3 regions of the Paenibacillus sp. MY03 genome follow, and region 1 is predicted to be linked to each of the others. Evidence: riboswitches for the same ligand, from Rfam matches in the RefSeq annotation. Region 1 holds a riboswitch; each other region holds the start of a gene.
What was found. A riboswitch is a leader RNA that binds a small molecule or an ion and turns the genes downstream of it on or off. The one in region 1 is predicted to bind cyclic di-AMP.

Region 1 (3,574 bases):
AACCGAAGAGCCCAACCCTTGGCCGCACAGGTCGGGATACAGTCCGAGGCCAAGTCTGGTCACGCTGCCCATGGGGAAGAATTGGGCATAGCCAATCAACCTTTGCCGTTCGTCGAGAATGGCTCCATATTGCTCTGCTCGCAGGACGGGATCACCGAATTCGATTCCGTCCTGTTGCATTTGATCCCAGGACGGCCAGTTGAAGCGCTCGTATGGTTCTTCGTACCTCCACGTACATAGCTGTTCCGCATGGGAGACTTCCAGTGGTCCGATAGTCAGCGCCGATAGATTTGGTTTATAATAACTAAGGTTAGGTTCGTGCTCTGCAGAATTCAACATAATTTGATTATATCAGATAGGCGCCACGGCGCGTGTATGTAGTAAGGAGAATCGGCAACGTGAAGAAGCTGCTATGGATCGGATGTTTATCTTATCTCGTTATTGGTATCGCCCACGTGGTGGGAGGCTCGGTATTAGAACAGTTGATTGCCTATTATGGCGTCTCTTACAAGGATGGCGGCCAGTGGATAATGAATCAATTTCTGGGGTTTATGGTCGGCGTTCTGCTAGCCCCTACTCTGACGGCGCGCATAGGGAAACGCGGCGCCGTATTGCTGGCCATGGGTTTGCTCACCCTTAGCGAAGCGGCGTACAGCTTGCTGCTGCCTTGGGGATGGATGCTCGCCATCGCTCCCATCGCGGGGGTCGGCTTCGGGATGACGGAGGCAATCGTAGGAGCGGCCATCATCGACCTGGTAAAGGGAAAGGCGTCGGCCATGAGCCGTCTCGAAACGTTCTTCGGAATCGGGGCGCTCATCATACCGGTGACTGTGGCCTTCCTTATTCAAGAGCATATCTGGCAGCTGTCATTCCCGATTCTGTCCGCCATGGCGGGGATTACCTTCGTTTTATGGTTGACGATGTCCTTCGGCGAGCTGGACAGTCAGCTTGGGCTGGCGGCAAGGCCGGCAACGTCAGGTGCAAGGGAGCGTGCAGCTTCGAGCCATGCTGATGCCAAGGCGGAAACAAGTGTGGGCGCCGACGGCGGGGGTTCGCCGGAAGACGCAACCATGTCCAAACCTTCGGGAGGCGTCTTGCTGGGTTATTCGGGTCGACTGTTGCCTTTCCTGATTCTCTGCGCGCTGTTCTTCCTGATGTACGTGGGGATGGAGATGAGTTTCTCCAACTACCTTCCGTCCATACTCATCACCCGTACGGAGATGGGAGAAGCCGGCGCGGCTGCTTCACTTAGCTTGTTCTGGGGAACGATCGTACTGGGCAGGCTGTTCGCGGGAGTGATTGCGGAGAAGGTCGGCTATGGAAGGTACCTGACGATATCTACGCTGGGGGCCGCGATCGTATTCCTGCTAATGACGATTACGACCAGTTTGAATTGGATGCTGCTATTGATTGCGCTTGGCGGACTGTTTTTCTCCGGCGTGTTCGGCATCGCATTGGTGTACGCCAACAGCTTGCTGCCGGGTATGACGGAGCGAACGACTAGTCTAATGGTAGCATTTGGAGGTATCGGCGGCGCCTTGTTTCCGAGAATGACGGGCTGGCTGATGGATCGCTTCGAAGTGGAATATACGCTTGTTTATCTTGCCGTTCTGGTTGTCATTATGCTCGTCCTGCTTGGAGTGATCCTTCATCAAGGGCGTAGATTGGCGGGTCACGTGGAGCGGCTGCGGTCGTAAGCGACGGATTGCACAATGAGAAAAGCAAACGACTGTCGAACAAAAGAACAGCCTCCCCGTTGCCGGGGAGGCTGTTGCCTTGTCCATTATTTGGCTGCGACTGCGTAAGTCTCGAATTGCTTGGCATCCATGACGCTGCGCGCCGTTACAAAACGGGACTTATAATAGGAACTGTTAAGTTCGTCGATGATAACTCCGCGGCTTGTAGAAGCATGGGCAAACTTGCCGCCGCCTACGTAGATGCCTGCGTGCGTGATTTCACCGTTTACCTTGCCGCTTGTGTCGAAGAAGACAAGATCGCCTGGCTGCAGATCAGCTTTAGCGACTTTGGTTCCGACTGTTGCTTGGTCCACCGATCTACGAGGAAGATCAACGCCCATCTTCTTGAATACGTAGCTGGTAAATCCGGAGCAGTCAAAACCTTTTGTGGTGGTCCCGCCGTAAGAATATGGCGTGCCAATTACATCATCAATGATGCTGTCCATCTCTGAGCTTGCGAAAGCGCTTCCTGCCTGGAAAGCCAGCAGAAGCACAAGCCCTAGTAAAACAGAGCTAATCTTCTTCTTCAACTTATGGTTCTCCTTCCGGTGCCGACGAGGTTAGCTGTGGGGTTCGGTTGAAGGTTCCCTATGACTTCTCAGGCGCTGTAGAACACCAGACGTCGAAGTCAATTCACCCAGAGTGGTTCCCCCGTTTCCCGATTGGGAATTAGGCAATGTCATCCAAAGTTATTTTCTAAGGATTATAATAATGGCAAAATGTAGATTCGTGTTGAATATGAGAAGATATTAATATTAGATTCATAAATAATCCGTTTCAAATTCAAAAACCATGGGTAGAAGGCGCTTCCAAAGCGTGTAATTTAGCTAAATTTTGTGTATCATAAGGAGATACAATGAATCGGCTGTCGTTGTTGAAAGCGGCGAGGCGCGATAAGGCGAAGGGTGTTGTCCCGTGTCGGACAATCCTCTATAAACAACGTTAGAATCGACGTGAAGGCCTGGGGATTGCCAGACATTCCCCGGATGGGCGCACGAGTGGAAAAGGGGTAGGTCGCAAGTGGAAAACACAATGGAGAACAAGTCATCATCCTCCAATTTCATCAAAAATATTGTCGTGGAAGATTTAAAGAGCGGCCGCGTGCAAGAGGTCGTTACGCGCTTCCCGCCGGAGCCGAACGGCTATCTGCATATCGGACATGCGAAGTCGATCTGTCTGAACTTCGAGCTCGCGGATGAGTTCAAAGGAAAGACGAATCTGCGCTTCGATGATACGAATCCCGTCAAGGAGGACACGGAGTACGTTGAGGCCATCCAGGAGGACGTGCGCTGGCTGGGCTTCGATTGGGATGAGCTGCGTTTCGCCTCGGACTACTTCGAAGAGTTATATAATCGAGCGGTGCTTCTTATTAAGAAAGGAAAGGCCTACGTCTGCGACTTGACGGCGGACGAGATGCGCGAGATGAGAGGGACGCTTACGGAGCCGGGCAAGGAAAGTCCTGGCCGAAATCGCAGCGTGGAGGAAAATCTGGATCTGTTCGCGCGGATGCGCGCGGGAGAATTCAAGGATGGCGAGCGCGTCCTGCGGGCGAAGATCGACATGGGTTCGCCAAATATCACGATGCGCGATCCCGTTCTCTATCGGATCTCCCATTCGCATCATCACCGGACAGGCGACGCTTGGTGCATCTATCCCATGTACGATTACGCCCACCCGCTCAGCGACGCGATCGAAGGGATTTCCCATTCCGTTTGTACGCTGGAGTTCGAGGACCATCGTCCGCTATACGACTGGGCGATCGCGGAATGCGAGATGGAGAGCACTCCCCGCCAGTACGAATTCGCGCGGCTAAACATCACCAACACGGTGATGAGCAA
Region 2 (3,574 bases), on a different contig from region 1:
CTTTATTCGCAGGATCAATCAGGAGCGGGGCGTCACCGTCATCCTGACGACGCATGACATGAGCGATATCGAGGCGCTCGCGGACCGGATTCTCATGATCGGCAAAGGAACGTTGCTTTATGATGGTTCGTTGGAAGAGCTGCGAAGCCGCTTCGGCACAGGACGTACGATTACGGCAGACTACCGCGAATACGTGGGGGAGCCGGTCGATATTCCTGGCGCGACGAGACTGCAATGGTCGACAGAGCGTGCCGTCTACAGCTTCGATACGGAATCCGTCGTACTGGCGGACGTCATTGCGCAGCTGTCGGGATCGGTCGAGCTGTTGGATATCAGCGTCGACTCCAAGGACATTGACGAGATGATCGTGCAGCTGTATGAGGAGCATCAAATATGAGAGCCTACGTTTCGATCTGGCGGCTGCGCTTTATCAACGGCATGCAATACCGCGCGGCGGCGCTGGCCGGCATGGCCACTCAGCTGTTTTTCGGATTTGTCTTCATTATGATCTTCGCGGCCTTCTACAGAAGCGGCGGCGGGGATTCCACTGCTTTTCCCCTTCAGGACTTAATTACTTACGTATGGCTCCAACAAATTTTTCTTTCCTTAATTATGTTGTGGATCAGGGATAACGAAATATTCGCCATGGTTACGAGCGGCAATATCGCATACGAGTTGTGCAGGCCGATGGGGCTGTACCCGTTCTGGTTTTCCAAGCTGCTTGCCCAGCGGGTGGCGGGCGCCGTGCTTCGCTGCTTTCCCATTACGACGGTTGTGTTTCTGCTGCCGGAGCCTTACGGGCTAAGCGCTCCTCCAAGCTGGACGGCGCTGCTGCTGTTTGTCGTGTCGCTGCTGCTTGGCCTGATTCTCGTCGTGGCGATTTCCATGCTGATTTACATCTCGGTATTCTGGACGATGTCGCCGACGGGATCCATGCTTATGATCTCGGTGGCGGGAGAGTTTCTGGCGGGCATGGTCATCCCTGTGCCGCTTATGCCGGAGTGGCTGCAGCGAATAACGTATGCGCTGCCGTTTCGCTGGACGACAGACTTCCCGTTCCGCGTCTATTCGGGACATATCCCGCAGCAAGAAGCGCTAATCGGCATCGGCGTACAGGTTGGTTGGATAGCGGCATTGGCGGCGTTCGGCATGTGGCTGATGCGCAAGGCGCTTCGCAACGTCGTTGTGCAAGGAGGGTGAGGAGAACACGATGTCATTATATTTCCGTTATTTGAATATTCAACTCAAGTCGCAGCTGCAGTACAGAGCCTCGTTCTTGCTGCTAAGCATAGGTCAATTTTTTATCCCGTTTATGGTATTCGGAGGGCTGTACTTCATGTTCGAGAGATTCGGGCAGTTGGAGGGCTGGAGTTTCTTCGAGGTGACGCTTTGCTTCGCGGTCATTCACTTGTCGTTTTCTCTTAGCGAATGCTTCGCCAGAGGATTCGACGCCTTTTCCAGCCTGGTCGCCAGCGGAGACTTCGACCGCTTGCTGGTAAGGCCGCGCGGCACTGTCGTCCAGGTGCTGGGCTCGAAGTTCGAATTCACGCGTATCGGACGTTTGCTGCAGAGCACGATTGTGCTGATCTGGTCCATCGCGAATCTGCCTCAAGTATGGAGTTTTCCCAAAGCGATTACGCTGTTCTTTATGGTATTTAACGGCGTGATGATCTTCACGGGCATCTTTATCCTGGCGGCTACATTCTGCTTCTGGACCATACAAGCGATTGAGATCGCGAACGTGTTCACCGACGGAGGCCGCGAGATGGCTCAATATCCGCTGACGATCTATGAGAAGTGGGTGACTCGCTTCTTTACGTTTATCGTCCCGTTCGGGTGCGTGACGTATTTGCCCCTTATGTATTTGCTGGACAAGGAGGAGGGGAGCTGGGTAACAGGAATGCTGGTGCCTTTCGGAGGTCTGTTATTTCTGCTCCCATGCCTGCTGGTATGGAGGATCGGTGTCAGGCATTACCGCTCAACCGGTTCTTGACGGCAAGAAGTACAGACCAAGAGCCCGAACAACATCCACCGTGGATGGTGCCCGGGCTCTTTTTCATTACGCGGCCCCATGAATTAAGGAGTCCGACATTTCCACTTGCAGTGCTCCCTAATCCAGCGACAGGTAGGCGACGGCGCGTTGTTGCAGCACGGATTCCTCGGCCTGGAAGGCAGTGACAGAACCGATGCCTGGCATCATGCCCATCTCCCGAATCTGCTCCATGCCGGTGATGAACATCTGACACACCCGCTTGTCGGATTCCCCTCTGCTCATAATAATTTCGGTCAAACGTTCGGTTACCGAAGTAAGCGGGAAGCGGCCAATGAACGATTGAAGTAGTTCTCTCCAATGCTCCAGATCGAAGCTGGCGTCGTTCTCGCAGATGAATTGTTCGCTCCAGCCGATGCCAAGATCGCTGGTCAGCCTGAGACATACACGAAATCCGGTCGAGTCGACGGCGAGAGCGGGAATGACGAATAGTTCGATGCGGCTGATGTTGACATGCTGAGGCAGCTCGATGGGGAATGAAGAATTTTCCAGGAATAAAGACATGTTCATCTCTCCTTCTTCCGCTGACGAGGTTAGCTGTCGGATTCGGGTTAGAGAGAAAACCCTACCGGGGGCACAAATCCCCGGATTCACCCCCTGCGTGCGGTCCATGCAGCCATGCGACCGGTTCGCGTTGGTTCCCCCGTTTTCTCCCTGGAAGGAGAAATTAAGCGTTATTGTTTACATAATATTTTAGCGTTAAAATATCCATTTGTAAATGAGGAGTTATTAGGACAAGAGGAGCGAAAAAATCGCAAAAAGCGACATATTTTCTTTGCGTTCCCGCGGCTTATCAAGTATGATGGTAGATAAAAATGAACTCATGTTCAATTCAAAGGAGCAGTACGTATGCAATCGAAAACAAGTCACTGCAAAATCGTCGACTGTACTATTCGCGATGGCGGACTCGTCAACAACTGGGATTTCAGCATCGAGTTTGTCCAGCACCTTTATAATAGCCTTAACGAAGCCGGAGTCGATTATATGGAGATTGGCTACAAAAACTCTCCGAAACTGCTCAAAGGCGCCGAAAACGCCGGTCCATGGCGTTTCCTTAACGACGACTTCCTAAAGAAGGTTATTCCAAACAAAGGCAATACGAAGCTGTCCGCGCTTGTTGACATCGGGCGCGTCGACGAAAACGACATTCTTCCCCGCAGCGAGAGCCTGCTGGACCTGATCCGCGTTGCCTGCTACATTCAAGACGTGGACAAGGCGCTTGAACTGGTAAAAGTGTTCCACGACCGCGGCTACGAGACGACGCTTAACATTATGGCATTGTCCAATGTCATGGAGAACCAATTGATCGAAGCGTTCCAAGCGATTAACGAGAGCGTAGTTGACGTAGTCTACATCGTAGACTCTTACGGCAGCCTGAAGCCTGAAGACTTCACCTACCTGGTGGATAAATTCCAGCAGCATCTCCCGAACAAACGTCTTGGCATTCACGCCCACAACAACTTGCAGCTGGCATTCGCCAATACGCTTCTTGCTGCTGGCAAAGGCGTAGAGCTTTTGGATGCT
Region 3 (3,574 bases), on a different contig from region 1:
CAACAGAAATACCCCCGGAAACGGCAAGCTCGGCTTGCTCGATTCCGGGGGTTCTTTTTGCGGGACGGCAAAGTTATTTTTTCAGATGGTAAGGAACGGTCGTGACGATCACGTCCTTCTGATACAAAAGACGGGTCCGGATGTAGAAGCTGGTCTGGTTATGCAGAAAGTTATGCCAGCCCTTCTTCGGTATGAATTGGGGAATGATGACCGTCACCTGGTAATGATTTTCCTTGGCCTTGCGGTCCACGACGTCGATAAACTTCATGAGCGGCTGTATGATGCTCCGGTACGGCGAATGCAAGGTGACGAGCCTGACGTCCGGGTGCAGCTTGCTCCACTTGTCCCGGAACGCGGCTTCCTCCTCCCGCTCGAACGGCACGTATACCGCGATGATCTGGCTGGCGGCAAGCGATCTCGCGTAGCTCAGCGATTGCTCCACGACATGAGTGATCCCTGCCACTGGCAGAATCAGAACGTTGCCTTCGATAACCTCCACCGGCTCGCCCGTGGATAGGCCAAGCTGCTCGCCCACCGCTCCGTAATGCCTGTTAATGCCGAGCAACACCCAGATCAGGACGGGCAGAAATACAAGCACGGGCCATACCTGCGGAAACTTCGTCAGGAAAAACATCATCGTCACCACTAGGCTGATCGCCGCGCCGACCGTGTTAATCGCGAGCTTGATCCCCCAGCCGGCCGGCTTCTCGCGAAGCCACTTGCGCATCATGCCGGATTGCGACAGCGTAAACGGGATGAATACGCCGACCGCGTAGAGCGGAATCAACTGTTCCGTATGTCCGCCAAAAAGCACGATGAGCAGGATGGAACAAATGCCAAGCATGATGATGCCGTTGGAATAACCAAGCCGATCGCCCCTCGCCGTAAACATTCTGGGGATAAACTTATCTTTGGCCAGATTGACCGCGAGCATCGGAAAAGCGGAATAACCCGTATTGGCCGCCAGGATGAGGATAAGCGCCGTCGTTCCCTGAATGGCATAATACATGAAGTTTCGCCCGAACGCATCCTCCGCGATCTGCGAGACGACCGTCGCCTCCGCAATCGGCGCGATTCCGTACTCGTAGGCCATCAAAACGATGCCCGAGAATAGCACCGCGAGCAAAATCCCCATCGCGGCAAGCGTTCTGGAGGCATTGACCGGCGCGGGTTTCCTGAAGTTCGGGATCGCGTTGGAGATCGCTTCAACGCCTGTCAGCGCGGAGCTGCCGGAAGCGAATGCCTTCAGCAGCAGGAAAAGTCCGATGCCTGCCACCGGCGTCCCTATGGGCGTATGCAATTCCTGCGGAATCGCTCCCGTTGCCATGTCGTACAATCCTTTTCCAATCAGAACGAACAATGCAAGAACGAACAAATATACGGGATAAGCCAGGACGGACGCCGACTCCGTTACGCCCCGCAGGTTAAGCAGCGTAAGCAGAATGACGAATACGACGGCAATGGGCACCGTATACGCATGCAAGCTCGGGAATGCGGAGGTGATGGCATCGGTTCCGGCCGAGACGCTAACCGCTACCGTTAAAATATAGTCGACCAACAAAGATGCGCCGGCGATAAGGCCGGGGTACTTGCCCAGATTTTCTTTGGAGACGACGTAAGCGCCGCCCCCTTGCGGATAGGCGTATATAATTTGCCGATATGACAGAATAAGCGCCGTCAGCAGCAGCAGGACGCCGATTCCGATCGGAATGGAATACCAGAACGCTGCCATGCCGACGGTCATTAACACAAGCAGAATTTGTTCGGGGCCGTATGCGACGGACGACAACGCGTCCGACGAGAGAATCGCCAGCGCTTTTGTTTTGTTCAACTTCTGCTCGCCAAGCTCCGTCGACTTCAGCGGTCTTCCGATCAACACTCGTTTAAGCGCGGATAACATTAGAGACACCGCCCGACTGGAGCCTTTTTATCGTTGATTTTTTCAATTCGTTCATCTCCCCTGTGCATGGTTGGCTGGAAGGGAAGGTTTCTACTTCGTCTGCTGCGGCATTCCGGCGGGCCCATGCCGTTTTTTGCGCAGCAAAAAGCCGCAAGGCAGCACCTTGCGGCTTAACGAGCCGAAGTCATACCCATTCCAATAACGCTTACGAGGTTAGCTGACGGATTCGGGCCATTAGATAGCCCTACGGCGGTTGTTATGCCGATTCACCCCTGACGCTTGTCTTTAACGATAAGCGCCGTTTGGTTCCCCCGCTCTTCTTCATTGTCCTCAAGAAGACTCAGCGAATTTATGATGTAGTGATCATAACTCGTTTATTGAAGGGTGTAAAACGACATTTCGGCTCAAAAACGGTTGTTTCCATTCAAAGATAGCCAATAAAACGCTCGCAGCAGTTGCTTCTTATTCATTTGATCCGTGGATATCGTTTTTTCTCGCCTTTATCCGAGATATCCTTGAAAAATGCCCGCTTTCCTAATGCCGGTGTTCTTTATCCCATGCCCGCTTAGTATATCCCAGGTTTGGCAAATATCTCAGATCCCCCGCTTTCCCGCCAGGCTTCCACGAAGCAGATAAAGAAAAAACGGTGCTCCCAGCAGTGTCGTGACCGCGCCTGCAGGCAGGCTCGTCACACGATGCTCCATGCCCGGCAACGAGAAGGAGAGCGTCGCGCTCCCCGCGATCCAATCCGCGGCAATCAGCAGCGTTCCCGCCAACAATACGCTTGCGGGAAACAGATAGACGGGATGCCGGCCGACCAGCTTCGCCGCAATATGGGGACCGATCAAACCTGCGAAGCCGATGGCTCCTACCGCGGACACGGATACCGCCGTCAGCGCCGCGGCAAGAAGCAAGAGGAGCAGCCGGGTACGAAAAAGGGGCAAACCGAGCCCGACCGCCGTCTCGTCGCCCAGTTGCAGCACCGCCGCCCTTCTTGCCATCAGCAGCGCGCAGGGAACAAGCGCCAGCGCCCATGGCCATATCATGTTCCAGTGCGCCCATACCCGTCCGTTAAGCGAACCGAACGACCACAGCAGGATGGACGCCAAGCCCTCCTGCTGTCTCAGCATAAGCAATGAGTTCGCCGCCTGCAGCACGGAAGCTGCCACGACGCCGATCAACGCCAATCGCGGGCCGCTGCCGCCGGTTCTCCCATTGATCATGTAAAGCATGCCAATCGAGAGCAATGCGCCTCCCAATGCGACAATCGGCATCCGTCCGTTTATGGGAATCGCGGCCGTCGAGAACTGCATCGTCAATATGACGGCCAACACCGCGCCTGCCGACACGCCGATCAAGCCTGGCTCCATGAGCGGATTCCGCATGACGACTTGAAGAATGGCTCCGGCAAGTCCAAGAAGACCTCCCGCCGTCATGGCGACAAGAGCCCGCGGCAGACGCAGATTCCAGACGATATGCCGGTGTCCATCCGGCCCGTTTCCTGACAGGGCAGCCATTATCTCTTCCAAGGACAGCGGCGTTCGGCCGAAGGCAAGATGGAGCAGCACGAGCGTCGTCAGCACGGCAAGCAGGACACCGGTTACGATCCAAAATCTGCGGGAATGTCGGGCTGACCGTTCACCAATTCCGGGAATAGCCTTATTGTCCGCCATG

Region 2: linked by a shared signal. The riboswitch ahead of B1748_RS05560 (hypothetical protein) and the one ahead of B1748_RS21350 (C40 family peptidase) in region 1 are both predicted to bind cyclic di-AMP.
Region 3: linked by a shared signal. The riboswitch ahead of B1748_RS02280 (APC family permease) and the one ahead of B1748_RS21350 (C40 family peptidase) in region 1 are both predicted to bind cyclic di-AMP.

Annotation. Positions count from the first base shown of each region.
Region 1 is NZ_MXQD01000030.1:81,767-85,340, reverse strand. It holds gene B1748_RS21360 (GNAT family N-acetyltransferase) at 1-339, opposite strand, end outside; gene B1748_RS21355 (MFS transporter) at 399-1,697, shown strand; gene B1748_RS21350 (C40 family peptidase) at 1,784-2,266, opposite strand; cyclic di-AMP (ydaO/yuaA leader) riboswitch at 2,271-2,422, opposite strand; gene B1748_RS21345 (glutamine--tRNA ligase/YqeY domain fusion protein) at 2,769-3,574, shown strand, end outside.
Region 2 is NZ_MXQD01000004.1:724,260-727,833, reverse strand. It holds gene B1748_RS05575 (ABC transporter ATP-binding protein) at 1-397, shown strand, start outside; gene B1748_RS05570 (ABC transporter permease) at 394-1,200, shown strand; gene B1748_RS05565 (ABC transporter permease) at 1,211-1,993, shown strand; gene B1748_RS05560 (hypothetical protein) at 2,111-2,554, opposite strand; cyclic di-AMP (ydaO/yuaA leader) riboswitch at 2,558-2,734, opposite strand; gene B1748_RS05555 (aldolase catalytic domain-containing protein) at 2,900-3,574, shown strand, end outside.
Region 3 is NZ_MXQD01000002.1:144,637-148,210, reverse strand. It holds gene B1748_RS02280 (APC family permease) at 74-1,900, opposite strand; cyclic di-AMP (ydaO/yuaA leader) riboswitch at 2,088-2,256, opposite strand; gene B1748_RS02275 (FecCD family ABC transporter permease) at 2,494-3,573, opposite strand; gene B1748_RS02270 (FecCD family ABC transporter permease) at 3,560-3,574, opposite strand, start outside.